DNA from 3 places in the Eubacterium limosum genome. Region 2 is predicted to be linked to each of the others. Evidence: riboswitches for the same ligand, from Rfam matches in the RefSeq annotation. Region 2 holds a riboswitch; each other region holds the start of a gene.
What was found. A riboswitch is a leader RNA that binds a small molecule or an ion and turns the genes downstream of it on or off. The one in region 2 is predicted to bind molybdenum cofactor.

Region 1: it holds a riboswitch for molybdenum cofactor, as region 2 does, so the genes downstream of both, B2M23_RS16035 (4Fe-4S dicluster domain-containing protein) here and B2M23_RS20380 (ABC transporter substrate-binding protein) in region 2, are expected to answer to the same signal.
Region 3: it holds a riboswitch for molybdenum cofactor, as region 2 does, so the genes downstream of both, B2M23_RS13650 (ABC transporter substrate-binding protein) here and B2M23_RS20380 (ABC transporter substrate-binding protein) in region 2, are expected to answer to the same signal.

The regions. Positions count from the first base shown of each region.
Region 1 is NZ_CP019962.1:3,419,480-3,429,443, reverse strand. It holds gene B2M23_RS16075 (Sapep family Mn(2+)-dependent dipeptidase) at 1-826, opposite strand, end outside; gene B2M23_RS16070 (flavodoxin domain-containing protein) at 960-1,454, opposite strand; gene B2M23_RS16065 (YwaF family protein) at 1,612-2,394, opposite strand; gene B2M23_RS16060 (4Fe-4S dicluster domain-containing protein) at 2,528-3,271, opposite strand; gene B2M23_RS16055 (NADH-quinone oxidoreductase subunit NuoF) at 3,271-5,070, opposite strand; gene B2M23_RS16050 (NADH-quinone oxidoreductase subunit NuoE family protein) at 5,067-5,555, opposite strand; gene B2M23_RS16045 (MoaD family protein) at 5,573-5,848, opposite strand; gene B2M23_RS16040 (aldehyde ferredoxin oxidoreductase family protein) at 5,919-7,715, opposite strand; gene B2M23_RS16035 (4Fe-4S dicluster domain-containing protein) at 7,718-8,188, opposite strand; molybdenum cofactor riboswitch at 8,318-8,431, opposite strand; gene B2M23_RS16030 (helix-turn-helix transcriptional regulator) at 8,610-8,825, shown strand; gene B2M23_RS16025 (helix-turn-helix transcriptional regulator) at 8,822-9,037, shown strand; gene B2M23_RS16020 (DUF3169 family protein) at 9,039-9,809, shown strand; gene B2M23_RS16015 (MATE family efflux transporter) at 9,855-9,964, opposite strand, start outside.
Region 2 is NZ_CP019962.1:4,331,296-4,341,259, forward strand. It holds gene B2M23_RS20345 (DMT family transporter) at 1-207, shown strand, start outside; gene B2M23_RS20350 (NAD-dependent protein deacylase) at 234-962, opposite strand; gene B2M23_RS20355 (methyltransferase family protein) at 1,129-1,806, shown strand; gene B2M23_RS20360 (nitroreductase family protein) at 1,878-2,432, opposite strand; gene B2M23_RS20365 (sensor histidine kinase) at 2,464-3,780, opposite strand; gene gpmA (2,3-diphosphoglycerate-dependent phosphoglycerate mutase) at 3,966-4,709, opposite strand; gene B2M23_RS20375 (DHH family phosphoesterase) at 4,949-5,860, shown strand; molybdenum cofactor riboswitch at 5,958-6,092, shown strand; gene B2M23_RS20380 (ABC transporter substrate-binding protein) at 6,083-7,123, shown strand; gene B2M23_RS20385 (FecCD family ABC transporter permease) at 7,188-8,195, shown strand; gene B2M23_RS20390 (ABC transporter ATP-binding protein) at 8,195-8,971, shown strand; gene B2M23_RS20395 (XdhC family protein) at 8,986-9,777, shown strand.
Region 3 is NZ_CP019962.1:2,913,595-2,923,558, reverse strand. It holds gene purB (adenylosuccinate lyase) at 1-785, opposite strand, end outside; gene B2M23_RS13680 (pyridoxal phosphate-dependent aminotransferase) at 824-2,023, opposite strand; gene B2M23_RS13675 (TIGR00282 family metallophosphoesterase) at 2,027-2,812, opposite strand; gene rny (ribonuclease Y) at 3,058-4,602, opposite strand; gene B2M23_RS13665 (PP2C family protein-serine/threonine phosphatase) at 4,711-5,937, opposite strand; gene B2M23_RS13660 ([Fe-Fe] hydrogenase large subunit C-terminal domain-containing protein) at 5,937-7,637, opposite strand; gene B2M23_RS13655 ((2Fe-2S) ferredoxin domain-containing protein) at 7,624-7,875, opposite strand; molybdenum cofactor riboswitch at 8,016-8,133, shown strand; gene B2M23_RS13650 (ABC transporter substrate-binding protein) at 8,228-9,097, shown strand; gene B2M23_RS13645 (ABC transporter permease) at 9,176-9,883, shown strand; gene B2M23_RS13640 (ABC transporter ATP-binding protein) at 9,867-9,964, shown strand, end outside.

The DNA.
Region 1 (9,964 bases), 910 kb from region 2:
AAATTGCAATATTGAAGCCCTCTACATTGGCTTTGTCCAGCAACTCTAAAAATGGATGTACAATTCCAGCCTCTTTAAGCTCACGCCCCAGCTTTAAAAGAGCATTGACGCCATTTTGCGGTTCCATGGCGTGGGCAGGCCTGCCCTTTGCTGTAAACCTTCGCCCCTGGACTTCTGCCTCTGCGAAGTCCGGTACAATATTGATCTGTTTTCCGGCTTTCAAGGTCATATCCTCGCCGGTAACATCAGTCTTGTTGTGAATCTGAATCTTGAGAATGCCCTTTTCGGCAAAAATAACCGGATAGGACGCATCTGGTGAAAAGGCATAATCCGGTATAATCTCGGTTTCCTTATAACGATCCATACAGCGCCAGGTTCCGCTTTCCTCGTCACCGCCAACGATCAGGCGAATACGCTTATTTACTGGCACACCACTGTCCTTCAGCGCCTTCATCGCATACAGTGCCACCATAGCTGGCCCTTTGTCGTCATTGGTTCCTCTGCCATAAACCTTGCCATCAATCACCGTTCCGTCGAAGGGGTCAACACTCCAGCCTTCACCAACCGGAACTGTATCAATGTGCACAAGAACGCCGACCATTTCCTCTCCCTCTCCCATATCAATAATGCCGCAGCAGCCGTCCAGATTCTGGGTTTCAAAACCAAAACGCTTTCCAACAGCCAGCATATAATCAATGGCGTCGTTAATATTTTTGCCGAGCGGTGTCATTTCATCGATGGCGCCGGCATCTCCGTTTGTACTTGCGATGCTTAGCAGCCCCTTGAGATCACGCAGCATTTGTTTCTGATCCACCTTAAAATTCATCGTGAATACTCCTTTCCACGTATCATTTTCATCCTACTTTTTAAAAAGTCCTTAAACTAAATAAAACACCGTTTTGATATACCCAAAAACGGTGTTTAAAAAACATGGTGATGACAGAAACGCCCTCATTCCATTATATATTTTCTTTAATTGCTGCTATTCTGCCAGCACACTGCTCAATGGCCCGCTCATCAATAGACGCGAGAGGATGACCGCTTCCCTGTGACTGGCGGGCTACGGTTGTCGCAATCATGCGGTCCGAGCCTGTTAACCGCGCAAGATCCATTTCACCGCCGAAGTTAAAACAGCCCAGCGTACGCTTCCTGAGCTTTTCAGAAATATTATCCTTATAATATTTTTCCCTGTTTTCCGGAAAAGCACAGTTGATGAAATAGATCACCTTTTTCCGTTCCAGAACATCTTCATACTTCTTGAGAGCCTTTCGCACCGGACGCGTATACATTCCCATGCGGATGGAGCCGCCAATAACAATAAGATCATAGGACTCAAAATCAGGTGTCTTTTTCTTAAGATCGGCCAGGTCTGCAGCCCCCACCTGCTTTAATAAAAGCTGGGCGCATTTCTCAGAGGTTCCGTTTTTGCTGTGATATGCGATCAATATTTTCATCTTAAGCTCCTTTATCCATATTTAAAAGCATCGCTTTACCCATAACCCGAACCATTATAACATAAGTTCAGCTTTAAAAATATGCTTTCTCTGTAAAATTTATTTTCTTCCTGCGTAAAAAAGATGCGGCATAACGCCGCACCTTTCTGCTCTGTGTCTAAATCTTTTCGTTCTTTAATGCATTGGGCGCTGTATCCGGCTGTACCTTTCCAAGAAGCCTGTTGTCCAGCAGGCTCAAGCCCTTGGTCACCAGCGTAACCAGGCCGATCAAGGCCGGCGCCACAAGAAGCCAGTACCAGGGATAGGGAATCTGGTCGATCACCGGGACACCATGTGCTCCCAGCATCAGAAGATAATTTTCGTTCAAAGCATGTGACATGATAAAAGCGATAACCGCAATGATACCAAGTCCGATCATCGGCTTCCATGCCCTCCGCACTTCCGGCCTGTAATCCGCCGCAAAAGGCATGGTCAGGGCAATTAAAACCATGAGGCCATGAGACACCATGCTCTGTACTGCCATAGTGTGAATACCGCCATAATCATAGAAAACCCACAATGGGTAGATAAGTACCATGAGCCCGCCCATCACAGCCAAAACGTCAATGTAAGGGTAAGCCTTCTCCCGCTTAAACAATACGATCAGCGGCAGGGCGATACACACCTGGTTACACCAGTCAAAGCGGATATTCCTGAGGTCAAAACCAAAATAGCAGGTTCTCCAGCTGATTCTGAAAATCTCCAGGGCCAGCATAACGGCGGCGAGAACCCGGATCAGCTTCTGGCTGAAGCGCCGGTCATGTTTTTTGGTCTGTATGACCATAACGGTCACGATAAAAATCATCAGCAATGATGACAGGATAAGATGCTCCGGTGAAAAAATGCGATTGTGCGGCTCAACGTTCTGTGGTGCAAAGTAATGTTCGTAAAAATAATCCATGCTGCTTCCTTCTCTATTACATAATGTGCACAGTATAACATACCCCAAAAATTAATTCATTAAAATTTTAAAAAGCATGCGACAGAAAAGCCCCCGGCACCTTGGTACCGAAGGCTTTTCTGGTTAAGATCTCCTACTCAATCCCATATGTATGGGCAAGCACATCAGCCATGCTCTTCTTACGGCAGCTCTCACAAAGGGAATTGGTCTCCACACCTGCCCTTTCTCCCGCAAAACGAAGCTCAGCTTCTGTACTTATAATACTACCACAAGATTCGCATTTTGCCAATGCAAAATTTTTTCCCCAAATCGTCCTTGTTTCGCCATCTTCAGACCATTCAATTGCGCCGGTAGGGCAAACCTGAGCACAGCTTGTGCAGCCTATGCAATCAACCGAAGGATTTTCGTAGGGTGTCGCAACTTTTTTAGTGACTCCACGGTTAATGGTTGAGATCGCGCCAGTGCCAAGGGCATCACAGGCTTTTGTACAAAGCCCGCATAAAATACACTTTTCACCATCCACAGGTTTCAGTCTTGATGTTTCAAAGGCGCCGTACTTGTCACACATCGCCTGTATTTCAGAGCTGGCAGGCGCCCTTGTTTTGAGCAGCATCAGAATAACTGAGCGTTCCTCTTTTATCCTTTCACTGTCTGTGTAAACCTCACAGGGACGCTCTAACGGGTAAACACAGGAGACAACTACCTTGCTTCTTCCATTTTCCACTACTTCTACAATACAGACTCTGCAGCACCCCTGTTCCGCAAGACCAGGGTGATGGCACAGCGTTGGAATATCAAACCCATTACGTTTCGCAACTTCTAACAGAAATTCGCCCTTTTCACAGGTACATTCTTTGCCATTGATGCTGATTTCCATTATGCTTCACCCCTTTTCACTGCAACCACCGCATCAAAATTACAGGCCTCACGGCAGCTGCCGCAAGCAATACATTTAACCGGATCAATGTGATGCGGCTTTTTGACTTCACCGCTCACCGCTGCGGCAGGACAGGCTTTGGAGCAGCGCATACAGCCTTTGCAGGCTTCCTCATCGATCACAAAGGCTGTCAATTTTGGACAGACACCGGCAGGGCACCGTTTTTCATGGATATGCGCCTCATACTCGTCCCGGAAATATTTTATGGTTGTCAAAACTGGATTCGCAGCGCTTTTTCCCAGACTGCACAGGGATGCGTCCTGCATGGTATGGCAGATTTTTTCCATCAGCTCAATATCGCCTTCCTGTCCTCTGCCTTCACAGATATCGGTCAGTATGGTTAAGAGATGACGCAGTCCCTCACGGCACGGCGTACACTTACCACAGGATTCATCACACAGGAATTCAATATAATAGCGGGCAACCTCGACCATACAGCTTCGGTCATCCATGACAATCACACCGCCTGACCCCATCATGGCGCCATAGCTGGTGAGGGTATCAAAATCCATGGGCAGGTCTAAAAGCTCGGCAGGGATACAGCCGCCCGACGGGCCGCCGGTCTGCACCGCTTTAAAGGGCCGGTCTCCCGGAATCCCTCCGCCAATGTCATAGATTAAATGCCTCAGGGTACTCCCCATTGGTATTTCAACCAGGCCGGTACGTTTGACCTTGCCAACCAGGGCAAAGACCTTTGTACCGCTGCTCTTTTCTGTTCCTAATTCCTTAAATTTCGCGCCGCCATCCTGGATAATTCTCGGAATATTCGCCAGGGTTTCAACATTATTCAATACGGTCGGCTTGTTCCACAGCCCTCTCTGGACAGAACGGATATATTTTGCTCTCGGCTCACCTACCCGGCCCTCTACCGACGCCATCAGCGCAGTGGATTCGCCGCAGACAAAGGCGCCGCCGCCTCGAACGATCTGAATATCAAAGGATTTGCCTGTTCCCATGACAGAATCTCCCAGGAATCCTTTTTCTCTGGCCTGCTGCAGCGCGATTTTGCAGTTTTCTACTGCCAGGCCGTACTCATCACGGATATACATATAGCCTTCCTGCGCATCAATGGCGCAGGCACAGATAATCATGCCTTCAATAACAGAGTGCGGGTCGCCCTCCAGTATTGACCGGTCCATAAAAGCCCCGGGATCACCCTCGTCGCCATTACATGCCACATATTTTACATCCGAATCATATTTTAACGCCTGGCGCCATTTGGTTCCTGTCGGGAACCCTGCACCGCCGCGGCCCCGGATACCTGAGGCTTCTACCTCCCCAATGATCCTGTCCGCATCCATGGATAAGGCTTTTTTTAAAGCACTGTAGCCTCCCCTGGCGATATAATCGTCGATATTGGTCGGGTCAATCTCCCCGATGTTATGCAGTACCCACTTTTTCTGTGGGGCGTAGAATGGATTTTCATTCTGCGAGCGCACGCGTTTTCCATCATTTCCTTTATACAAAAGCTTCTCAATGATTTTTCCGTCAAGCACTGTATCCTTTATGATGCTGTCCGCGTCCTCTGGTTTAACCTTGTAATAGGAGATATCCGCCGGCTCAATTTTAACAATCGGGCCGTTTTCACAAAAGCCGTTGCAGCCAGTGGACTTGATCATAGGGGATACCTCAATATCAGATTTATGCTTTCTGGCAGCTTTTTGAAGCGCTTCTAAAACCAACAGACTCCCATTGGCCCGGCAGCCGGTACCGCAGCAGACTAAAACGTTTTGCTTCATGCTTCTGCGCCCCCTTCCGAAAGCTCCCTGTACTGGTTCAATATCTCGGGCAGCTTTTCAAGCGTTACCTTTCCGTAATATACACCGTCGATCACCATTACCGGCGCCAGCGCACAGGAGCCGAGACAGTTCACGGTTTCCAGCGAGAAAAGCCCATCTCCCGAGGTTTCACCCGGACTGATGTCCAGCTCACGCTTAATACCGGTGATCAGATTGATAGAGCCTCGAATATGACACGCGGTTCCGTCACAGAGCTTAATGATATGCTTTCCTTTTGGCTTTAAGCTCAGCGCCCGGTAAAAGGTTGCCATTGAGTATAATGACGATAACGGGCAATCCAGATATTCGGCCAACGCTTGCATTCCTTGCTCTGGAATATAGTTAAAATGATGCTGCATATCCTGCATCATTGCCAGAGAATGCCGCTGGTCCCTGGGATATGCTGATAAGATTTTGTCGATTGATTCTTTTGTTATTTCCTGCATGGGCTCACTCCCCTTCCTCATCCTCCCGCAACAACGGGAAAAATTGCCACAGCACTGTTTTCGTTCAGAGGTGTCTTAAGCCCCTGCAAATGCTCGATATGACGACCGTCGACCATCAGGATAATCTCTTCTCCGGGCGCCTCCCCATCTGGACTTAAAACATGATTCCTGAAAGCATCGCCATAGGTTTCAGAGAGGGTATGCAAAAGTGTGTACATATCCTTACAGACCGGTACCTCTGCCTGACGGCAGCCTGTATAATTCCGGATGGTAGCGAAAAATTTTACTTTCATTTTAATCTCCTCTTTGCGTTATGATGCATGAAAGGAGACAGGGCTGTGCCCCATCTCCAGTATCTGTCGTTTAAAGTCCTAGCTCCTGAACTTTTTCCTCGGTTGGCACACCTTCCGTGCTCCAGCCGCGTACTTCATAGTATTCTTTCAGCATGACGTCAAGCTCAGCCACTTTGCCTTTTGCCGGGCCTTCCGGCAGGGCTTCGCGCAGCAGTCTTGGCGGCAGAGTATCCTTCTCAACACCTGCTGCAATATTAAACTGCTTTTCAATGTTCCAGATGCGTTCTCCTTTTAACAGGAATTCCTCATCCGTTTCATCTGAGCCTACAGCCTCGCGGTACTGCGCCGCAATCTCAGGCAGGCCGATGCCAAAGGTGGTGAACAGGCAGATGCCGCTGGAATCCACCGCTGCTGTGAGATCCTGGAAGGTCTTGAGAAGCGGTGCCTTGCCTTCAGTTACAAGCGGGTCCGTCTTTAACGGAATGCCCAGAACCTCGGGTGAGGTCAGGTAACCACGGACATGGCAGCCTCCACGGTTTGAGGTAGCATATTCAAGAGCCATCCCCTGGACAGCACGTCCATCATAAGCCGGCATTTCCTGTTTTTTAACAGACATGGACAGCTCTGGCGCACCGTGTTTTTCTGCCAGGCGGTACGAGCCCTGAGCCAATTCAACACCAAAGCCCTCCATTTTTCCCGTGAGTTCTGTCAGATCAACTACTGCCTGTGCGTCGCCAAAGGGCAGCGGACGGCCAATCTCTTCCTCACTCAGAAGTCCCTTTTCATAAAGCTCCATGGCACAGGCGATGGTTGAACCGAGTGTGATCGGGTCCATACCATACTGGTTACAGAGGAAATTCGCCTTGCAGATAGCAGCCAGATCATTGACACCGCAGTCTGCACCATAGGACCAGCCGGCCTCGTATTCCGGGCCTTCACCCATGGACTTAAATGGCCCGTCTGGTATTCTGGTCACACGGCCGCAGCCAATGGAGCAGCCAAAGCAGCCCTTGTTTTTAACCAGATAAGAATCGACCAGCGCTTCACCGGAGGTATCATCGGCTTTATCATAGACGCCGCCGTCACGCCAGTTGCGAAGCGGCAGACCACCGACTTCGTTGATCATATTGACCAGAACCTCTGTGCCGTAGGTCGGCAGGCCTCCACCGGTAACCGGGTGTTCCTTGAGCTTGGTGCGGGCATCGGTCATCGCTGCCATAAAGCCCTCAGGCCGCGCCACTGTTACCCCGCCGCTTCCGCGGACCACAACAGCCTTTAGCTTTTTGCTGCCCATTACAGCGCCCATACCACCACGGCCTGCTGCACGGTGCTTGTCATTCATGATAGCAGAATACAGGCAGCCCTGTTCACCGGTCGGGCCAATACAGGCGACACGTGCGCCTTCTCCGCAGGCTCCCTCCAGTGCTTCGGTCGTTTCATAAACGTCTTTGCCCCAGAGGTCTGAGGCGTCTCTGAGCTCCACTGTGTCGTCATTGATATACAGGTAAACCGGACGGTCGCTCTGGTTTTCAAAGATAATCCCGTCATAGCCTGCAAATTTCAGTTCGGGGCCAAAATGCCCACCGGAGTTTGAAGCACCAATGGTTCCCGTCAAAGGCGCCTTTGCCACGACCTCATACCGTCCGCTGCAGGAAGCAGCCGTACCGGTTAACGGCCCTGTCATAAAAATCATTTTATTATCCGGACCAAGCGGGTCTACCTGCGGGTCTACCTCGTCGCAGAAATATTTTGTACCCAGGCCACGCGCGCCAATAAAATCATGGGCGGCCTGCATGTTAAGCGGTTCCTTTTTGATGGTTCCTGCTGCCAGGTCAACGCGGATTAATTGTCCCATCCATCCATTCATCGTTATCCCTCCAATCCATAAACGTCTTTCAGCTGATCCGCAATGGCCTTCTTGCGTTCCATCTCAACCGCTTCGCCATAGACAATGGCGCCGGACGGACAGAACTTGGCGCATTTTGGATCGCCGTCACACAGATCGCATTTAAACACTTTTCTCTTAACCGGATTAAAGCTGATGTTGCCGAGTGGGCAGGCGTTCATACACATTTTGCACACGATACATTTTGCTTCATCCATAACAAACGCACCGTTTTCATTCCTTGAGATCGCGCCCACCGGACACACCTTCATGCAAGCTGGTTCCTCACATTGCATACACATCACAGGAATGGTTATGGCTGCTTTTTCATAATCCATGACTGTTACATTTGACAGTTTTGGATTAAATTCCTGATAGTGCCCAAAAGAGCAGACCAGTTCGCAGGTTCTGCAGCTTATGCACTTTTCAGGTTTAATCATGAGTTGTTTGCTCATACGCTTCCGGATACTGCTGACGCAGTACCCTCACACCTCCTTTGTGGTAAGTTTACAAAATGAGAATCGCTTTGTGTTTTGGAATTCTGGAAAACACAAAGCCCGCAGAAATAGCTTTGTATATAATACAAACAGTTTCTACGGGCTCCTTTGCAAAGATGGCAGACAACAGGGTTGCCCCTGTTACCCATTGGCTGAAAAGGCCCCGGAAGGGTCTTTCCAGCTTCAGAGCAATTCTATTGTTATCATTATCATAGCACATTTTCAAATCCTTGTAAACGTTCTTAAAATTTTTTAAAGATTTATTATGCTTTCATTTTTATTAAATTTTTGTTTGACAAATATTTTTGTCAATGTTAAACTATTTTTGACAAGAATATTTGTCAAGATGACAAAAATCATATACAAAGGAGGCCTAAGCATGCCCCTCGAAAACCGATTAAAAGAGTTCCGGGCCCGGGATAAAATCAATCAGTCAGAGCTTGGTAAGCTGGCCGGTGTATCCAGACAAACCATCAGTTTAATCGAACGCGGAGATTACTCTCCTTCCGTCACGCTGGCACTTAAAATTGCCCGAATTTTTAATACAACCGTTGAGGACATCTTTACCTATTCAGAAGAGGAGGAATCGCAATGAACACGCACAAAAACCACCTGAAAGATTACAGAATCCAACAAAAGCTTACGCCCGCACAGCTTGGCAAGCTGGCTGGTGTATCCAGGCAAACCATTGTTTTGATCGAGGAAAACCATTATTCTCCCTCTGTCCGGCTTGCCGCAAAATTCGCGGATATTTTTAATACCACCATCGATTCCCTTTTTACCCATACCCTCGAGGAGGAAAACTGACATGAAAGCAAAAGAAAGCAAACACATTTACCTTAAATTTTTTACCCTGATCATCATATGCGGCTTTTTAGGCGGGCTGGCTAGTTTCCTGCTGAACTATCCAGGCTTTGACGTTGTTGATAGCGTACAGCTGCTGCAAAACAATATTCTGGCTTACGGGCTTTATATTTCCTCTGCCGGTTCTGCTGTTTTAATGCTTATCACCGCGCTGTTTTACCTTTCAGCAAGAAACACTTACAGACAGCTGGAAACAAACGATTCGGATGCGCTCTATGAAAAAGCTGACCATCTCTGTGATACAGGGATAATCTTTGGCAATATCACGCTGATCTTCACCTTTGCTTTTTACGGTATCAATGTCAGCAGCATACACAATAGCAGCTCCACTTCCCTTTTATGGGCACTCGCGGCATTTTTACTGCCGATTATCTTCTGCGTTATTCTCCAGATTCTCTTTGTGAATCTGACCAAAAAGATGAATCCGGAAAAACAGGGAAACCCACTGGATTTAAACTTTCAAAAGGTATGGATGAACAGCAATGATGAGGCGGAAAAATTCATTCTCTACAAGGCTGCCTATAAAACCTTTCAAATTATGCAGATGGCCTTTCTCATTGTCATGATGCTGCTCATGTTTGCGGCCCTGACCACCCCCATTGGCGCGTTCCCCTTTATTATCATCGGTATTTTATGGGGACTGCAGAGCACACTGTGCTGTATCTTTTCCATGAATCTTCAAAAAAGTAAAAAAATAGACAGAGATGGCTGCTAAACCAAAAGGGAGGTACGTCGAAACGACGTACCTCCTTCGTTTTTGTCAGGCCTTCACGGCGTTCTTAATGCTTAAATCCATCCATTTCCTGCGTTTCCAACGGACTAAAAACATGGCGGCTCTCAGGATTTCATCACAGGCCATGGCGATCCATA
Region 2 (9,964 bases):
CTGCTGGGTCCAGTCAAAACCAGTGTGTATATCTACATGGTCCCGGTTATTACGGTTGTTACCTCTGTCATTATTCTGCATGAGCACGTTACTCTTCCGGCCGTTTTGGGCATTGGACTGACCATCGCCGGCCTGTTCCTTTCAGAAAGCCGACTTGATTTCAAACGTCAGAAAACAATAAATAAAAAGGAGGAGCTGCGCGACTAAGCACACAGCTCCTCCTTTTTTCTATATTAACACTCAACCTTGATCTGTTCCATAACCCTGCCAATGGCATCGTGGATCGCCAGATCAGCCTCTGATTCTCTGGCAGTGACATCCTTATTAATAACTACCAGATTCTTTCCTCTAAAATAGTCGATAAAGCTGGCCGCCGGATAAACAACCAGGGATGTTCCGCCGATAATCAACGTGTCTGCTTCGCTGATTGCCTGCACTGCCTTTTGGATGGTATCCGAATCAAGCGCCTCTTCATACAGTACTACGTCTGGCTTAATCATTCCTCCGCAGGCGTCGCATTTTGGTACTCCCTCAGTATTTTTGACATAGGCGGCATCAAAAAACTTTCCGCATTTCTGACAATAGTTGCGGTGAATGCTGCCGTGCAGTTCATAAACAGTCCTGCTGCCCGCAGCCTGGTGCAGGCCATCGATATTTTGTGTCACCACGGCTTTAAGCCTGCCGCATTTTTCAAGCTCTGCCAGCTTCATATGGGCAGCGTTTGGCTTAGCATCCAGAAACATCATTTTGTTTTTGTAAAAATCATAAAAGGCTTCTGTATGGTTGGCGAAAAAGCTGTGGCTCACCACCTGTTCAGGCGGATAACGGTACTCCTGCATATAAAGGCCATTACTGCTGCGAAAATCGGGAATCCCGCTTTCTGTTGAGACACCTGCGCCACCAAAAAAAACAATGCTTTTACCCTCATCAATAATTTTCTGCAATTGATCAATCTGTTCCATGGCTAAAACCTCTTTTTTATTTTTAGTATATCACACTTTATGATAAAAAAATCAAACATTTCTGCTAAAGCAATGATAAAATCAGCCTCCGCCACTGTATAAGCGCCTTGAGATATGGTATAATAACCACATTTTTAAAATACAACTTTTGTCAGGAGACTGCTTTATGAAAAAACAAACCATTGGCTTTGCCGCTCTGGCAATGCTGCAAAAAATATTGAGTCTGGCCTGTTTTTTAATTGCAGCCGGCACGCTGGGCTGTATACGTGGCTGGATTTATTTTATTTTATATCTGATTGTCATGGCCGCCACGCTGGCTGTCTTATTACACCGTAACCCAAACGCTCTGTCATTTCCAGAAAAAAATGCAGAAAAGGCTGTCGGGATTGATATCACCCTTCGCAATTTTTGCAGTCCTTTGGCTTTTTATGGCATATATATTGTCGCTGGGCTGGAAACCCGATTTCACTGGTCTTCGCTCTCTCAGCCAGTTGTGGCTGCCGGACTCGTCCTCAGCGCCATCGCCAACCTGCTGATGTCCTGGGCGCTGCTTTCAAACAAATATTATGAGACGGATACGCCCATGCTGAAGGATGCTCAGCCTGTCGTCTGTACCGGTGGTCCTTACCATTTTGTAAGACATCCCGGCTATCTTTTCATGAGCTTCTGGGCCATCACTGTCGCGATGATTTTTGGCTGGGCCACAGGTATTGTGTCTGCTGTCATTGTCCTTCTGCTGATCCTGAGAACCTATTATGAGGATAAGTCGCTGCTGGCCTCTTTCCCCGGCTATGTAAGCTATGCCCAACAGGTAAAATACCGATTAATTCCGTTTGTCTGGTAAACATAAAACCTGTATGCAGACCAGTTATTTTGTTATCTCGACGGTCTGCACACAGTTTTTTTAGCATACTTTTACAAAATCCACGTCGCTAAGCCTTCTTTGCGGGGCGCCGCCTCAACCTCTTCAGCCTTATATCCAAAAACTGCTGCGGTTGACGGTTTGTATCCTCCGGGAATTTTCAGATCTTTTTTGAGCTGTTCTCCCTCCCGCGAAAAAAAGGACAGCAGGATAAAATAAATCCAGCAGCTGCTGATGTCCATTGATTCTGCGGCCAGAAGCATGTTTTCCATGGCGGTAGAGCAATCGTAGTCCAGACCAACATTTTCTTCTGAACTTGAAACGACAATGAGTGTCGGCGCGCCATAGAGGCAGGCAAATTCCGGATCATTTCCTAAATCTGCCAGATGGCCGCCAAGCTGTTTAGCGGTTTCTTTTGCAAGACTCTCCATCCGGTTAAGCATCTTTTTATTTTGGATGACCGTAAAATTCCATCTCTGATCTCCTGCATTAGGCGCATACATGCCTGCTTCCAGAATGGTTTCAAGCTCTTCCCTGGCAACCTGATCTGTTCGGTAACTTCGGATGCTCCTTCGCTTTAGAATCGTCTGCAGTGTTTCGTTTTTCATTATTATTCCCTTTCTCCACTAAAATAACTGGCTACAGCGTGATGTCGCTTCTATCCTCATAAAGCGGCAGAATGAGCCGCATTGAGAATAAACCGTTTTCCGCTTTATATTTTAACAAACCGCCATACCGTCTGGCAAAGGCCGAAATGCTCTGTGTTCCAAAGCCATGATCCTCTGCCTGTGTTTCCGGATAACCCGTTTCTGCATTAAACAATATCTTGCCTGTATAGGTATTGGTAATCTCAAGAAACAGCTGTGATCCTACCGGAGAACATACAACACCGATTTTCCGCTCATCAGAGCTGTCCATTTGATGGCAGGCGTTAATGGCGTTTTCAATGCCGTTGGCGAAAACCAGGGATATCTCCTCACCGCTGATGGGGAGCTCTTCCGGAAGATCAACTTTTATGCTCACCTCAACACCTGCATTTTCAGCCATCTGCCCATAAACAGACAGTACGGCGTTCAACACTTCATCCTCACAGTAATAAACCGCCGGGCGGCTGATTTTCTCAATGGTACTATTCATAGAAGCCAGGAGGGCCAGCGCCTCATCGTCACGCCCTGTCTTGATACATACAGTCAACGCACTGGTAAGATGCCTGAGATCATGCTGAAAAATTCTGAGATTCTCCTCGCTCTCAGCAATGCCCTGCATGTGTTTTTTGAGGGATGTCACCTGAAGCTGCATGGAGGAAAGCTCCCTCGTGCTCTGAAAATAGCTGTTTTGCTGCTTAAGGATCGTATAGATGGTTCCATTATATAAAACAATAGCGACACAGAGACCACTGGCCGCCGGAATGTTTTCGGGCCGTTCATTTAACGGCGCAGGATAGGAAGCGACATTTAAAAACGAAAGCAGCAGGCAAATAGGGATCAACGACAGGCGTATCCAACCTGTTTGCAGCTGTTCGAGTGTCTCAAGAAGCGGATTCCGGATAAATTTTATGATTACCAGTATTATCACCAGAAAAATCAATACCTGATTTAAAAGCTGACCGATACCATTTGGCATATACGGTGCTAAGATACCGCAGAACAGATCCTGGATCGCCACAAAGGTACACGACATAAGAAAGGAGAAAAAGGTCCTCGCATCATTATAACGGGACAGGATAATATTAAAACCAACAGCAATAACAATATGCAGCAGACGAAACTCCAGATCATTCAGAGTATATGGCAGCCTGAGCTCCATTAAAATATCAAGAATAATGACTCCGAGTATTCCCGCTCCGGTAATCAGAAAGGTTTTGGTTTTTGAAAAACGCCAGTTTGATAAAAGCAGGAAGTAGACAATGCCAAAGGGTGCGGTAATAATAATTTTCCATAAACTGAGTGCATCCATGTCTGTTTCCTCCCCTTACTTTTGATTCTATTATAACGAAAAAGAGTCCAAGATGCAAAGTGAATCCGTCACTGCATTCAACCAGCATTTAAAATGGTCATACCATTTATCCTTTAGAAGGCAGCGCATTGTCTTCCCACGTCAAAAAAACGGTGACTTCCTGAGCACCGTTTTTCTCTGTTTTTTTATTTTGCTTTTCCCTGCTCAGCCACTTTTTTCATTCGTGTTTCAATGATGGATTGGTCTCCCAGATAATAGTGGTCTGTCATATTAAAGTCATCGTCAAATTCATAGACCTGAGGAATACCGGTTGGAATGTTGACGCCCATGATCTCATCCTCTGACAGGTTTTCAAAGTATTTGACCAGTGCCCGGATCGAGTTGCCATGGGCTACCAGAAGAACACGTTTTCCCTCCAGCATATCCTTTTTGATCACATTTTCATAATAAGGGATGACACGGGCGATGGTATCCTTCAGGCTTTCTGCCAGAGGCAGCTCGCTTTTTTCCACATTTCGATACTGTTCCTGCAGCTGCGGATTTCTGGGGTCATCCGGTTCAAGGGCCGGGGGACGGACATCGAAGGAGCGGCGCCAGATTTTGACCTGTTCCTCTCCGTATTTCTCTGCTGTCTCCGCCTTATTCAGGCCCTGCAAGGCACCATAATGGCGTTCGTTAAGCTTCCAGTTCTTTACAACCGGCAGCCAGGCACGGTCCATGGTATCCAGAACCACATTTAAGGTATCCACTGCTCTTTTTAAAAAAGAGGTGTAGCAGATATCAAAATCATAGCCCTTCCCCTTTAACATGTTACCAGCGTCTGCAGCTTCTTTGATACCTTTATTCGATAAAATTACATCCGTCCATCCTGTAAACAGGTTCAGGCGGTTCCATTCACTTTCACCATGTCTTAAAAGTACAAGCTTCATCTTTATCATCTCCTGTTCTTTTAAATAATTATACCCAAAAGTCTCTGAAAATTGCATATTTTTCAAAAATGATTCCTTTTTATACTCATTATTTTCACAGCAGAGATTTATTCCTATCTTTATCTAAATTTTATTTTAGAATCAAGTTGAAGTCCCTGGTATTATCAACTATAATTGACATACAAGCAATAAAACATCAATTTTGATAATTATAATATCTGAGAGGGAGAGCTAATATTATGAGATTAATTACCCGTTCTGATTTCGACGGCCTTGTCTGTGGCGCACTGCTCAAGGAAGCCGGAATCATTGATCATTGGAAATTTGCCCATCCTAAAGACTTACAGGATGGCCTGGTTGAGATCAACGAAGATGACTGTCTGGCAAACGTCCCCTTTGTGGAGGGTTGCGGCCTCTGGTTTGACCATCATTCCAGTGAGTTTGAGCGCAACCAGCTTGAAGGCAAATACAAAGGTGAAAGCCGTATTACACCATCCTGTGCGAGAATTATTTATGAATACTATGGCGGTGAGGAACGTTTTTCACACTTCAATGAAATGCTGGCTGCAGTCGACAAGGTAGACTCCGGCAATTTGACCATTGATGAAATTCAAAACCCTGAAGGTTGGATACTGATTGGTTTTTTAATGGACCCGAGAACCGGGCTTGGACGCTGGCGTAATTTTACCATCTCCAACTACCAGCTGATGGAAAAGCTCATTGATGCCTGCCGCACCATGTCCACTGATGAGATTCTAAACCTCTCGGATGTCCAGGAGCGTATCGAAATTTATTTTGAGCAGACAGCCAGGTTCAAGGAAATGGTAAGCAAATATACCCGTACCGATGGTGATGTTATCATTTCTGACCTGCGTGGCGTAGACCCTATTTATACAGGGAACCGATTTCTTATTTACAGCATGTACCCTGAACAGAACATCTCAGCCTGGATTGTCAGTGGCAAAGGCGGACTGGGCTGTTCAGTCGCTGTTGGCTATTCTGTTTTAAACCGGACCTCCGATATCGATGTTGGCAGTTTAATGCTGAAATACGGCGGTGGCGGTCACAAAGCGGTCGGTACCTGTCAGTTTAAAGACGAGGAAATCAAAGACAAGCTGCCTAAACTGCTGAATGAGCTTGTGAACCCTTAATCGAAATTTACCTTTCTATAACCCCCGCTTCTGTCACAGGACCGGGGGCTTTTATTTTTTCTTCTTTAAAACGTTATCAAACCATGCTATAATGGATTTATTGAACAAACTCTGATGGCCTTAACCTAAATACAGGCTTCCAAAATCACCTGTCCATGGTTTTGCCACGATAGGGTAATGCTGGAAACGGCTTTACCTTCCGTATTTGAAAAGGAGTAAAAAATGAAAAAAAAACTGCTATGTATGATTCTGGCCCTTACTTTGATTTTAAGTGTGACTGCCTGCAGCCCTAAGCAGGACGCCTCATCCGACAAAACCTTCGGCGAAATCAAGGTCACAGACGCCATTGGACGCGAGGTTACTCTTACCGCACCGGCGACCAAGGTGGTGGGAACACATAATCCATCCCTAAATACCGCAGTTGTCATTGGCGGCGGCGGAAAGTACATTGCCGGCTTTGGCAACAAGGACATGGCCCGTGGCCTGTATGAGGAAGTAATCGACGGATACAATGACCTTCCCCAAATTGGTAAGGGCAAAGACATCAATATGGAAACCGTTATGGAATTAGGCGCAGACCTCGCTATTCTGCCTGAGCGTTTTGCCAGTCAGGCTGACCAGTTTGCCGAAGTTAATGTTCCTGCAGTGGTTGCCCTCCCCAATGATGAAAGTTTTGACACAGTCACGAACTCTTTAAAAATTGTGGGAAAGGCTCTGGGTGAAGACAAACGGGCTGAAGAGATCACTTCCTTTATCGATGATAAAATCAACAACATCAGCAAAAAGGTAGGTGCTGCTTCAGAAAAGCCATCCATTTTGTTTTTAGGCGGCACCAGCTCTCTCACTGTTGCGCCTGACGCCATGATTCAAACTTATATTATCGAAAAGGCTGGCGGCACCAATGCGGTCAGCGGTCTGGACAAAAAAGGTGAATTTGCCGATGTGAGCATTGAACAGATTGTAGGCTGGAATCCCGACATCATCTGGGTACCCTCCTACGCCAAATATAAGGTGGACGATATCTTGAATGACCCAGCCTGGACCAGTATCAAAGCGGTTCAGAACAAAGCCGTTTATGTTTTTCCATCCTCCCTGGAGCCGTGGGACTACCCCACTGCCTCCTCTGTACTGGGTGTCTGCTGGGCAGCCAATAATCTCCACGGAGATCTTTACAACTCAGATGATTTTATGAAGGATGTCGATGCCTTCTATCAGATGGTCTATGGCAAAACCTTTACCAAGGAACAGCTTGGGCTTCAATAAGCATTGAGGTCTTCCGGGCTGGCGGGCTTTACGATTGCCTGCCGGCCCTTTCATTTTATCTGCTATGAAGAACACAAAACATCGACATCTCATTATTATACTGACGGTTATATTGCTCACGCTCATTGTTATTGCCTGCTGTGTGGGGCGCTATACAGTTAATCCCAAGGATATGCTCCATGCCATCCAGACTAAAATGACAGGCGTGCCGGGGAATCTGGCTATGGAAAACGTCTTTTTTGTCATTCGGCTGCCCCGTGTCATTGCCGCGGTCAGCATCGGCGCAGTGCTTTCACTCTGCGGTGCGGTTTATCAGGGCATTTTCAAAAACCCGCTGGTATCACCGGATTTGCTCGGCGTTTCCAAGGGTGCCTGTGTCGGCGCGGCACTGGCGATTCTTCTGGGCGGCGGCATGCTTGCGCGCCAGCTGTCTGCCTTTGCCTTTGGCATCATCGCCATGCTCATGACCATGACCTTTCCAAAGCTTCTGCGCAACCAGAGCAACCTTGTCCTGGTGCTTGCCGGTATCATCACCAGCGGCTTTATGGATTCAATCCTCGGACTTATGAAATTCACCTCTGAAAATGATACGGACCTCACCGCCATTGTTTTCTGGCAGATGGGCAGTCTGTCTTCCATAAAAGTTCATGAAATTCTCTCTGTGCTGCCTGTCTTTGCTGTTGGTGCACTTATCCTGCTGAGCCTCTCCTTTCGGATTAATATCCTTTCCTTTGGCGACATTGAAGCCCAGAGCCTTGGGGTTAATGTCAAGAAAATCCGATGGGTCATCATCCTGATCGCCAGCCTGCTGACAGCTAGCGCTGTCTGTATCAGCGGAACCATCGCCTGGATTGGGCTGATCATGCCCCATCTTGCAAGAATGCTGGCCGGTTCTGACCATATTAAATCTTTACCGGTAACCATGCTGATGGGCGGCATTTTTCTTCTTCTCATTGATACCATTGCGCGGACCGCCACCTCTCTGGAAATTCCGCTTTCGGTTTTGACAGGACTCATCGGAGCCCCCTTCTTTGCCTGGCTTTTATACCGGCAGAAAGCAAAGGTGAGCTGATGAAGATACAGATTGAAAACCTGTCTTTTTCTTACGATGAATCCGCTCCTCTGCTAAAAAACATTGGCTTTACCCTTAGCTCTGGCCGTGTAATTTCCATCCTCGGGCCAAACGGAGCAGGGAAAACGACGCTGCTCAACTGTATTGCCGGTCTGTTTAAGCCCGCAGAGGGCAGCATCCTCATTGATGGAAGAGACATGGACTCGCTCACCCACCGGAAGATTGCCAAAATAATCGGTTATGTGCCACAGATCATTGTCCCCACCTTTTCCTATTCTGTTCTGGATTATGTGGTGACAGGCTGCGCGCCTCACATCGGTACCTTTGAACGGCCAAAGCAGATTCATTTTGACGCTGCTATGGCCGCGCTTGAAAAAATGGGTATTACAGCACTCAAAGATAAGCCCTACAACGAGATCAGCGGCGGTGAACGGCAGCAGGTCAGCATTGCACGGGCCCTTGCTCAAAAGCCATCCTTCATCCTGATGGATGAGCCCACCTCCCATCTGGACTACGGCAATCAGATTCAGGTTCTTAAAACGATCCGCTCAATGGCTTCTCAGGGCTACGGCATTGCTCTGACCACACACAATCCAGACCATGCGCTGCTCCTGGGCGATCAGCTGGCTGTTCTGGAACGTGATGGTACCTTTACCTTTGGCGACTGCAAAGAGGTATTAACCGAGCCATTTCTCAACCATCTTTACGGTATAGACCTCCGGCTTGAGGAAATCACTTCCGTTGGCCGCCGGGTCTGCTTTGCACCAAAACTATAAAATGGAGGTTTACCATGAATCCAAAAAAATTACTGGAAGAACAGCTTAAGCTGGAGGAAGCCGGGCGACCTTACGCGGTTGTCACGATTATCCGGGCTGATGGCGCCGTCCCCAGAAAAAGCGGTAAAATGTTGGTAACTGCGGATGGCAACAGCATCGGCACCATTGGTGGTGGCAGTTCAGAGCTGCTGGCCATACAGGATGCCCAGGCATGTATCCGCTATGGAGAAAACGCCATTAAGGATTATACCCTGAACAACGAAAGCGGCATGGTCTGCGGAGGTGACTTCTCGGTGTTTATTGAGGTTGAAAACCCAAGACCGCGTCTGATTCTCTGCGGCGCTGGCCACGTTGGGACTGCCCTTATGAAAGCAGCCCGACTGGCTGGCTTTGATATCACACTGGTTGATACCCGCGGGGAGGACCAGATCGGAGATGCCATCTTGCTGTCAGATACCTACGTACCCGTTGAGGACTTCTATAAAGGGATGATGGCTCTGACGATTCCCGCCGGGGCTTTTATTGTCATTACCACCTATGGTCACCGTTTTGACAAAGAAGCGCTTGCGGCAGCTCTTACTAAAAAAGCCGCCTATCTTGGGATGATTGGCAGCCGTAAAAAAATCGCAGCGGTTTATGAAAAGCTTCGTTCTGAGAGCTTTACCAATGAACAGCTGGAAGCCGTCTATGCGCCCATCGGCATGGATATTGGTGGTGAAACGCCTGAGGAGATCGCCATCTCTATTATCGCTGAAATGCTGGCAGTCAAATATAAACGAAGTGGCGTACATTTAAAGGATCTCTAAATCTATATCGTTGAAAAATTTTTACCGGAGTCTGGTCTCCGGTTTTTTATTTTTTGTCCATTGGCCTTTGAGTTGTTTTTGTGAAAGTTCGATTCATTTCAGACTCACTTTTGAGTATTTTTTGTAATTTATTCTTTTTTATTTTCTAATTCTTTTTTAAAACCCCTTTATTACCCTGTATTTTCGT
Region 3 (9,964 bases), 1.4 Mb from region 2:
CGAATGTCTGTGGCAAACTTACTCAGACTCTGGGCAATACCGCTGAGCACTGCCAGAACCTGGCTGTCAAATTTGCGGGGATAAGTCTGCCCAGTGACAGCATAGGTTGCCTTAAAGCCCATTTTTTCAGCTACCAGCCTGTCGATCTGTTTTACCTTTTCCTGATCATTTTCAAATAAGTCCATAAAGCTGGCCTGGGTGCCGGTGGTGCCTTTGGCGCCGCGCAGGCGCACGATGCTGATGAGATGGTCCAGATCCTCCAGGTCGATCATCAGGTCCTGTATCCAGAGACTGGCGCGCTTGCCCACAGTGGTCAGCTGTGCCGGCTGAAAATGAGTAAAGCCCAATGTCGGCAGGTCTTTGTATTCCAGCGCGAACCGGGTCAGGGCGTTGATAAGGTTCAGCAGGCACTTGCGGATGTGCACCAGACCCTCCGTATAGGTGATAATGTCTGTATTATCCCCCACATACGCGCTGGTAGCGCCTAAATGGATAATCCCCTTAGCCTTGGGGCATTGCTCCCCATAGGTGTGCACATGGGCCATCACGTCATGGCGCAGGATTTTTTCTTCTCTGGCAGCTGTTTCATAGTCAATATCATAAATCTTGGATTTTAACTCCTCAATCTGTTCATCGGTGATGGGCAGTCCCAGCTCCTGTTCAGCTTCTGCCAGAGCAACCCAAAGCTTACGCCAGGTTGAAAACTTGTTATCGGCAGAAAAAATCCGGCAGACTTCCTTGGACGCATAGCGTTCAATCAGTGGACTCTCGTAAAATTCTTTCATCTTCTTACTCTCTTTCTCCTATTTATATATTAATGCGGTCATGCAGGGCATGCCGATGCTAAAAACGCTTCGATCCGGTCAAATCCTTCTTCAATCTCTTCCATCGAAGTGGCAAAGGATAAACGGATATGCTCTGTAACACCAAAGGCCTCACCCGGTATGGTAACCACCTTCTGCTCGTTCAGCAGCCTTTGTGAAAATTCATATCCAGACGCAATTCCGTATCTATTATCCTCGATAACCCGGCGGATGTCCACAAAAATATAAAAAGTACTCTGGGGATAGATATAGCTGAGCTGTGGGATTTTGTCCAGCCGGGCCATCATGGCTTTGCGGCGCTCGTCAAAAATACGGATGATCGCATCCACTACCTCGCCCTTTTCCTCAAGCGCAGTGATCCCCGCGTACTGGGTAATGGTCGAGGGATGGGAAATTGTATGCCCCTGAATCCGCTTCATGCCCGCGATAATGTCCGCGGGCGCTGCGGCGTAGCCCAGCCGCCAGCCAGTCATGGCATAGGTTTTTGAGAAGCCGTTGACCAGAATGGTGTTATTTTTGATCGCTTTTCCCAAAGAAGCAATGCTGACGGTTTTATGGCCGTCATAGACAAATTCCTCATAGATTTCATCGGCTATTACCAGAATATCTGCTTCCACTGCCACATCCGCAAGAGCCTGGAGCTCCTCACGGCTGTATAATACCCCTGTGGGGTTTACAGGCGTGTTTAGCATCATAGCCCTGGTTTTATCTGTAATGGCTGCTTTCATCTGCTCTGCGGTCATTTTAAAGGCATTTTCAGGGTCTGTATCCACCACTACGGGTACGCCGCCTGCCAGCTTGACCATTTCTGTATAGCTGACCCAGTAGGGTTTGGGAATAATAACCTCATCCCCGGGGTTCAAAATCGTCTGTAAAGCCACAGAAAGGCTGCTCTTGGCGCCGCTGTTGACAATGATCTCATCCATGCCATAGCTCAGGCCGTTATCTTCCTTCAGCTTTTTGGCAATAACACTGCGCAGCGCCGCTACCCCAGTCACTGCGTCATATTTGGTGTGTCCGGCGTCGATGGCGGCCTTAGCGCCGTCACAGATGTACTCCGGCGTGGTGAAATCGGGCTCGCCGGTTCCAAAGCTCACGACCGATTCACCTGCTTCACGAAAAGCCTTTGCCTTTTCCGACAGGCTCAATGTCAGGGAATCAATACAGTTTTCTACTTTTTCTGCTACTCTTGCTCTCATTGTCTACTCCTCATAAATCCGGTATACCCGTTCGATTTTAACCGGCTGGTTTGTCTTGTCGTCAATCTCAACCACGATCCCGTTAATCTGCCAGGGGCGCGCTTTTTCGATGACAAAACGCTCTGGCCGTTTGGTCACCATATTACCTATAATAATGTCTTTTTCCACCCCAATGACCCCATTTAAAGGGCCTGTCATGCCCAAATCGGTAATATAGGCGGTTCCGTCGGGCAAAATCCGCTCATCCGCAGTCTGCACATGGGTATGGGTTCCCACCACAATGGAGGCTTTTCCGTCCAGATAATACCCAAAGGCAATTTTTTCCGAGGTGGCCTCGGCGTGGAAATCCACGATCAAAAGATCAAATTTGCCTTCGATTTCCGGCCATACGCGGCTGAACAGGTTAAAGGGGGAATCCAGCTCCGGCATAAAGATCTGTCCGGACAGGTTCATCACACAGATGGTTTTGCCATTGTGCTCAAAAAAATCATAGCCCTTGCCCGGGCAGGGGTCCGGATAGTTGAGCGGTCTTATAATCCTTGGAAATTTCTCTATATAATTGACCATTTCTTTTTGCTGCCAGACATGATTGCCCATGGTCATGACATCAATAGGCAGATTAAACAGCTCTTTGGCATTTTTTTCGGTGATGCCGTTTCCGCCGGAAGCGTTCTCGCCGTTGACAATGGTAAAATCAATCTGATATTCCTCGATCAGGCCGCCCAGCTGTTCCTTGAGCACCGTTCTCCCCGGCCGGCTGACCACATCGCCAATCATTAATATTTTCATCGTTACTCCAGTCTTCTTTTCATGAATAAATAAAAGGGAAGGGGCTTTGCCCCTCCCCTTTTTAGTTTTTAATCGCTTCGCTGCCAAATTTCTTTGAAATTTGGACTCTACATCGGAGCACAGATTCCTCAAAAATCTTTCCATCCTTTCAGGATGATTTTTTCGTCATCTGCGTTAGCTTCGTTGCCGCTCACCCGCTTACACTCCTGTTCGCTGCCAAATTTCTTTGAAATTTGGACTCAGCGTCATTTAGCATACTCTACGGCTCTGGTTTCTCGGATGACGTTGACCTTGATATTCCCTGGATATTCCATTTCAGATTCAATCTTCTTGGCAATATCACGAGACAGCATCATCATATCATCGTCGTTGACAGAATCTGGCTTGACCATTATGCGCACTTCACGCCCAGCCTGGATTGCAAAAGATTTTTCGACACCATCAAAGGAGGTGGCGATTTTTTCCAGCTCTTCCAGCCGCTGCACGTAGGAGACAAGTGTTTCTCTCCTGGCGCCGGGTCTTGCGGCCGAGATGGCGTCAGCAGCCTGTACAAGCACAGCCTCAATGGTTGTGGCTTCCACATCGCCGTGATGGGCCTCTACCGCGTGGATCACATTTTTGTTTTCCTTGTATTTCTTTAACAGGTTTACGCCGATTTCGACATGGTTTCCTTCAACCTCATGGTCGATGGCTTTACCGATATCGTGCAGCAAACCTGCGCGTTTTGCAATTTTAACGTTGGCGTCCAGCTCAGCGGCCATCAGACCTGCCAGGTGGGCAACCTCAATGGAATGCTTGAGCACGTTCTGGCCGTAGCTGGTACGGTATTTCAGACGTCCTAACAGCTTGACAACTTCGGGATGTAATCCGTGGATACCTGTGTCAAAACAGGCTTGTTCTCCAACTTCCTTGATCTGAGCATCCATTTCTTTTTGAGATTTTTTTACAATCTCTTCAATTCTTGCTGGATGGATTCGTCCGTCAATAATCAGTTTTTCCAGTGACAAACGGGCTACTTCACGCCGGATCGGATCAAAACCGGAAAGAATAACGGCTTCCGGCGTATCATCAATGATCAGGTCTATGCCCGTCAAGGTTTCCAGTGTACGAATGTTACGGCCTTCACGGCCAATAATACGGCCTTTCATTTCATCATTTGGCAGGTTGACCACGGTAATGGTATTTTCTGCCACATGGTCTGCCGCACAGCGTTGAATGGACTGCGCGATCAGCTCTTTGGCCTTTTTGTCTGCTGTCGCTTTGGATTCTGCCTCGATCTGGCGGATCATTACCGCCGCTTCGGCGCGGGTTTCCTTGGCAACATCATCCAGTAAAATCTGTTTTGCTTCCTCAAAGGTCATGCCTGAAATACGTTCCAGTTCCTTGACCTGTTCTTCATAGAGGCTGTCCAGTTTTTCCTGTTTCTTATCAAGCTCTTTGTTTTTTCTTTCGAGCTTGTCCTCATTGCGCTCGAGATTCGCCGCTTTCTTATCCAGGTTTTCTTCCTTCTGGATCAAACGGTTTTCCGTTTTCTGGAGCTCGGCGCGTCTCTCGCGGTTATCTTTTTCAATGGCTTCCTTTAAAGCTAAGGATTCCTCCTTGGCGTTAAACAGCATTTCCTTCTTTTGGGCTTCGCCCTCTTTGACTGCATCGTTTACGATTTTCTTGGCTGTTTCTTCAGCACTATTTATCTTGCCCTCAGCAACGTTTTTTCGGATAAAATACCCAACGCCAAAGGCAATGACTATACCAACGATTAAGCATATAGTTAATATGTCTATAACATTCACCTCCCTAAAGTAAATATTTTGTTATTATTGTTTTTTTAGACACTCATTATAAAGTCTATTTTATACTTTTTTGAATTTAGTGTCAAGAATCAATGCTATGTTAGAAGTTTATATTTTACCGCTTAAGTACAACTTAAACAAGCCGGCCCGCAGGCCGGCTGTGTACACGTACACAATATTGATAGATTTGTTGAGCTCCTTAAGCAAATCGATGAGCCGCTGGGTGATCTTCCACTTTGAGCTGAGCGCATCGGGAAAATCCGGGTTCTGGTGGGCCGGGTTGATGGAGTTGCCCAGAATCAGATCGAGATGGGTGCAGTGGTTTACCAGCAGATCTGCCAGAATGGACGCGCCGTTATTTCCCTCAAAGACTTCATGACCCCGGCGCTTGTGGATATAATCCTCAATGATATTGACTGTTTCCTGGATGGTCAGCACCCCTTCGGTCACAAGGTCAATGGATTTCATACGGCCAACCGGCGGTACCCGTTCCGACATGGTGTCAAGATCAATATCGATCTTCTCGTCGTACTCCCGCGACACAATGTTGCTGGCGGTGCCGCCGCACACTACCTTTGTGCCTTTGGCTTCGTCCAAAATCTCCCTGATCATCTGGTCTTTGGTGCGGTCCAGAGGAGGACCTGAGAACAACGTCACATACTGGTGCTCCTCGGCCTTCATCACCACAACCGTTGTGTCGTCACCGGGCTCGCCGCCGTACAGGTCGTTGCAGGTCTCTATCATCCGCATGGAGATATCCTTTGAGGTGACCATTTTCTCATCATAGGTGCGTGCCAGAAGATAGTCGGCCGCGTCCTCCCACTGCCATCCGAAATTGAGCAGGGTTCCCACCCCGGCGTGGATCACGCCGTCACTGAAAAAGCCGAGAACATCATTCTCCTCAATTTTCATGGTGGTTTCGTAGATCTGTTTGCCCTGGAACTCGATGGGGTGGCGCTCAAGCTCTAATATTTCCCCGTCCCGGATGTAGACAATGGGCGGATTGTCAAACTCAACAATATAAAGCCGCCGGGTCTTCCAGTAAACCTGGACGATGGTAAAGGTCGAGTAAGCCAGTTTCCGAACCTGGCAGACCGGGAGGGTGGCCTCCAACGTCTCTACCACATCCTTGAGCGACATTTTATCCTCCAGCATAGTCGCCGCAATGGTGGAGGTCATGGTCGCCAGGATATTGGCCTTCACACCGCTTCCAAGCCCGTCGGCCAGAACAACGATCACGCTCTCATCGTTGATGCGGATTTCCACATTATCACCGCACAGCTCCTGATGGTGCTTATTGATGCTGTCATGGGCAATATCGACAAAAAAAGCCATTATTGTTCTTCCTCTCTTGTTCCTACAACCTTTTGCAGCCGGGTCAGTGTAACTTTGGTTTCGGCAGTGGTTTCACCCAGCAGCTCTGCGATTTCATGGGCGACACGCATCTGCTTGTCGATGACCTTCTGGGCCATGTCCAGGGTTTCTTCCTGCATTTTCTGGTATGCCCGTTCCTTTTTGATCTCTCTGGAGATGTCCACAAATATTCCCATGTACATCTTCTGTCCTGGGATATAGGTCAGAATTTCCATAAAATGGATATTGCCGCGGGTGTAGAGTCCCCGGCCGCTGTAGTAATTTCCCTCGACATTGTCCAGCTTTTTGAACGGGTTGTAGTCAAAGACTTCAACGAAATTTTTGTGCAGCACATCGGTTTTGGCGGTCTTGAACAGCTTTTCGGCCGCCCCGTTAAAATCAACAATCCTGAAATCCTTGTCCAGCACCGCGATGGCGTTTGGTGTCGACGCGATAATCAGATTAGAGATGGCCTCGTTGCGGTTGCGCATAAAGGGCAGGCACATGTCTAACTCCGCCATGCCGCAGTAAACTGCCGCGGCTTTTTCACGGCAGCTGTCATAACCGCAGGTACCACAGTTCAGCTCATCCTTCGGGGTGAACTTTCCTGTCTGCCGCAGAATTTCTTCAATGGCTTCCTCCGGCACACCCGCAAAGGGGTCCTTCTTCTCAACAGCGAAGCCACGGCTGAAATCCGGCGCCTGCTCAGCTGCTTCCGGGTCTTTGCGGGCATTATTATTAATGTAATCTGTCACACGCTCGATCCGCTCATACTTGACCAGAGGGCTGTGGGTATTGCCCGGGCCGTTGACACAGCCCTCGACGCAGGCGTTCATTTCGATCCAGTACTGGCCCTCCAGCTTACCGATATCATCCAGAAAGTCACGGCAGTTTTTGAGGCCATCAATTTTTATGACCCGCCGGACGCCCTGCACGCCTGGTATACTGGTTTTTTCCACACCTCCGGCCAGCGGATAGAACCGCGCCACATTACAGCCAGCCGCGTCAAAGCCGCCTGTAGGCATATCGGATACATTAATGCCTTCTTCCTTAAACCACACATCCAGCTCATCAAAGGTCAGCACTCCGTCGATGATCGGCCTGGCAGCGTCGACGGCTTCCATCTTTTTTGAGATGCAGGGCCCTGCGAACACAACTTTCGCGTTGGGATACTTTTCCTTCAGCATCATACCGTGAGCGGTCATGGGAGATACCACCTCGCTCAGGTATTCCACCACATCGGGATAGTATTTTTCAATCATCATGTTAACTGTCGGACAGGAGGTTGTGATCACATGGCGTTTTGTCCCCCAGTAATCCTTGGCATAGTATTTTGAGACCTGCTCTGCCCCAATGGCGGTCTCCTCAATCACTGTAAATCCCAAAGCCCGGAGTCCGCTCAGCACCTGCAGGGGGTCTTCTGCATTAAACCCGGCGGGAAAGGACGGCGCCAAACTCAGAACCACCGGCCCTTCCTCCAGCCACTGCCTGATGCTGTCCACATCGCTGGCCACATATTTGGCATTCTGCGGACAAATCCGAAAACAGTTACCGCAGCCAATACACAGGTCCTCAACGATCTGAGCCTGATTGTCCATTAGCTTAATGGCCTTTACCGGGCAGTATCGGATACATTTATAGCAATTCCGGCAGCTTGCCTTTGTAAAATTAATGACACCCATTATTTCCCTCCATTATCTGGTCAAACAGCTGGTCCACGCCCTCTGGCTTAACCGTATAAATATGATCGTCAACCTTGACAGCCACCCCGTCGCTGCAGGCGTCCAGACAGAAGGTACCCATCAGCTCCACTTCATTTTCGAGGCCCCGTTCGGCCACCAGCTCCTTGAAGCGCTGTACCACCTGATAGGAACCCTTGACATGGCAGGCACTGCCAATGCAAATATGTATTTCTTTCATTTTTTACTCCTCAATATTGTTCTAATCCCTGTGTTTTTCTGACAGATTAATCCTAGCACGCCTGACAGCCCTTGTCAATTAGTACTGCCGCTTGAATTCTTCGCCATTTTCTGTTAAAATAGTCATATCGAAATCGTTTTAAAGATTTATCTATCCGAATTTTTTATCCTAAAGTCAATCCATGGATTCAAAATCGTCAGAGTGCAGCGGGAAACGGCTGTGCTTTCCAGTGTGAGAAGGATAGTTGGTAAACTAAACGTGCGGTCTGCGTTTATTTCCTCCTCGCAAATTACAATGGTATAGAAGATTATTCTTTTATATATTTAATTTTCATTATCAAGGAGGAAGAGAAATGAAAAAAAAATTGACACTGGTTCTGGCCGCGCTGCTGACTCTGGCCATGGTCATCGGCCTGGCAGGATGCAGCAGCAACAATACTGCTAAAACCGAAAAGCTGGAGCCAGGCTCCAACGGTGAAATCATTATGGCCACCACGACCAGCACACAGGACAGCGGTTTGCTTGATGTGCTCCTGCCCAAGTTTGAAGAGGAAACCGGCATTGCCGTAAAGGTTGTGGCCGTTGGAACTGGTAAAGCCATTGAAATGGGCAAAAACGGAGAAGCCGATGTGCTTCTGGTTCATGCAAAATCTCAGGAAGAGGATTTTGTCAAGGAAGGCTATGGCATCGAACGTTTTGACGTTATGTACAATGACTTCATTGTTCTGGGCAGTAAGGATGACCCGGCAAAACTGAAAGAAGTCGCTCCAAACGACGCGGTAAAAGCCTTCCAGACCATTGCTGAAACCCAGTCTGAATTTGTATCCAGAGGCGACAAATCCGGTACCCATACCAAAGAGCTGGGCCTGTGGGAAAAAGCAGGCGTTACCCCGGCAGGACAGCCCTGGTACATCGAATCCGGCTCTGGCATGGGCGATACCCTGAAAATGGCCAATGAAAAATTAGCCTATACCCTGTCTGACCGCGCTACCTGGTTAAATATGAAGGATAATCTGGATCTTGAGGTTGTTGTGGAAAAAGACGATAACCTGTATAACCAGTACGGAGTCATTGTCGTCAATCCTGACAAGGTCAGTGCTGAGCTGAATACCGACGGCGCCAAAAAATTCCAGGAATGGATTTTAAGCGACGAAGCGCAAAAGGCCATCGCCGATTATAAAATCAATGGCGAACCAACCTTTGTGCCAAACGCCAGCAAATAAGCATTAACTGAATTTAGAATTTGTCAGCGTCCGTTTTTCGGGCGCTGATTTTGAATTGACAGACTGACGAGGTTTCCTATGGATTATATTATCAATGGCTTCATCGAGGCCTTCCATCTGCTGATCTCCGGCGACCCGGAAATCTACCAGATTGTCGGGCTTTCCTTATACGTATCCTTCTCCTCCACCATTTATTCCACCGTTCTCGGCGTGCCCCTGGGCATCCTGCTCGGCATTAAGGAATTCAGGGGAAAGCGGATCGTATCCCGGCTGCTCTACACTTTTATGTCTTTTCCGCCGGTCATCATCGGCCTGTTCACCTCACTGGTACTCGCCCGCTCCGGCCCCTTAGGGCATTTAAAGCTCATGTACACGCCCACCGCCATGATCATCGCCCAGGTGATCCTCGTTACGCCTATTATTATGGGCATTGTGTTTAACGACACCACCGTCAACGGCCAGGTTGTGGTAACCATGGGAAAAACCCTTGGGGCTGGCGGCCGGGATATTCTCTTCCTGCTGATCCGGGAGCTTAAGGCCAGCATCATGATCGCTTTGGTCACCGGCTTTGGGCGGGCTGTATCCGAGGTCGGCGCTGTGATGATCGTGGGCGGCAATATCAAAAACTATACACGGGTCATGACCACCTTTATTGCCATGAACAATAACATGGGCGAATACGCGGTTTCCATCGCCATGGGCATTATTCTGCTGGTCATCTCCTTTGTGACCAATTCAATCCTGTACAAATATATGGTAGGAGATCCTTATGCAAATCGCGATTGATAAACTCACCAAAACTTATCACGGAAAAACCGTCCTGTCACTGGACAGCCTGTGCCTTGAATCCGGGAAAATTCACGGGAT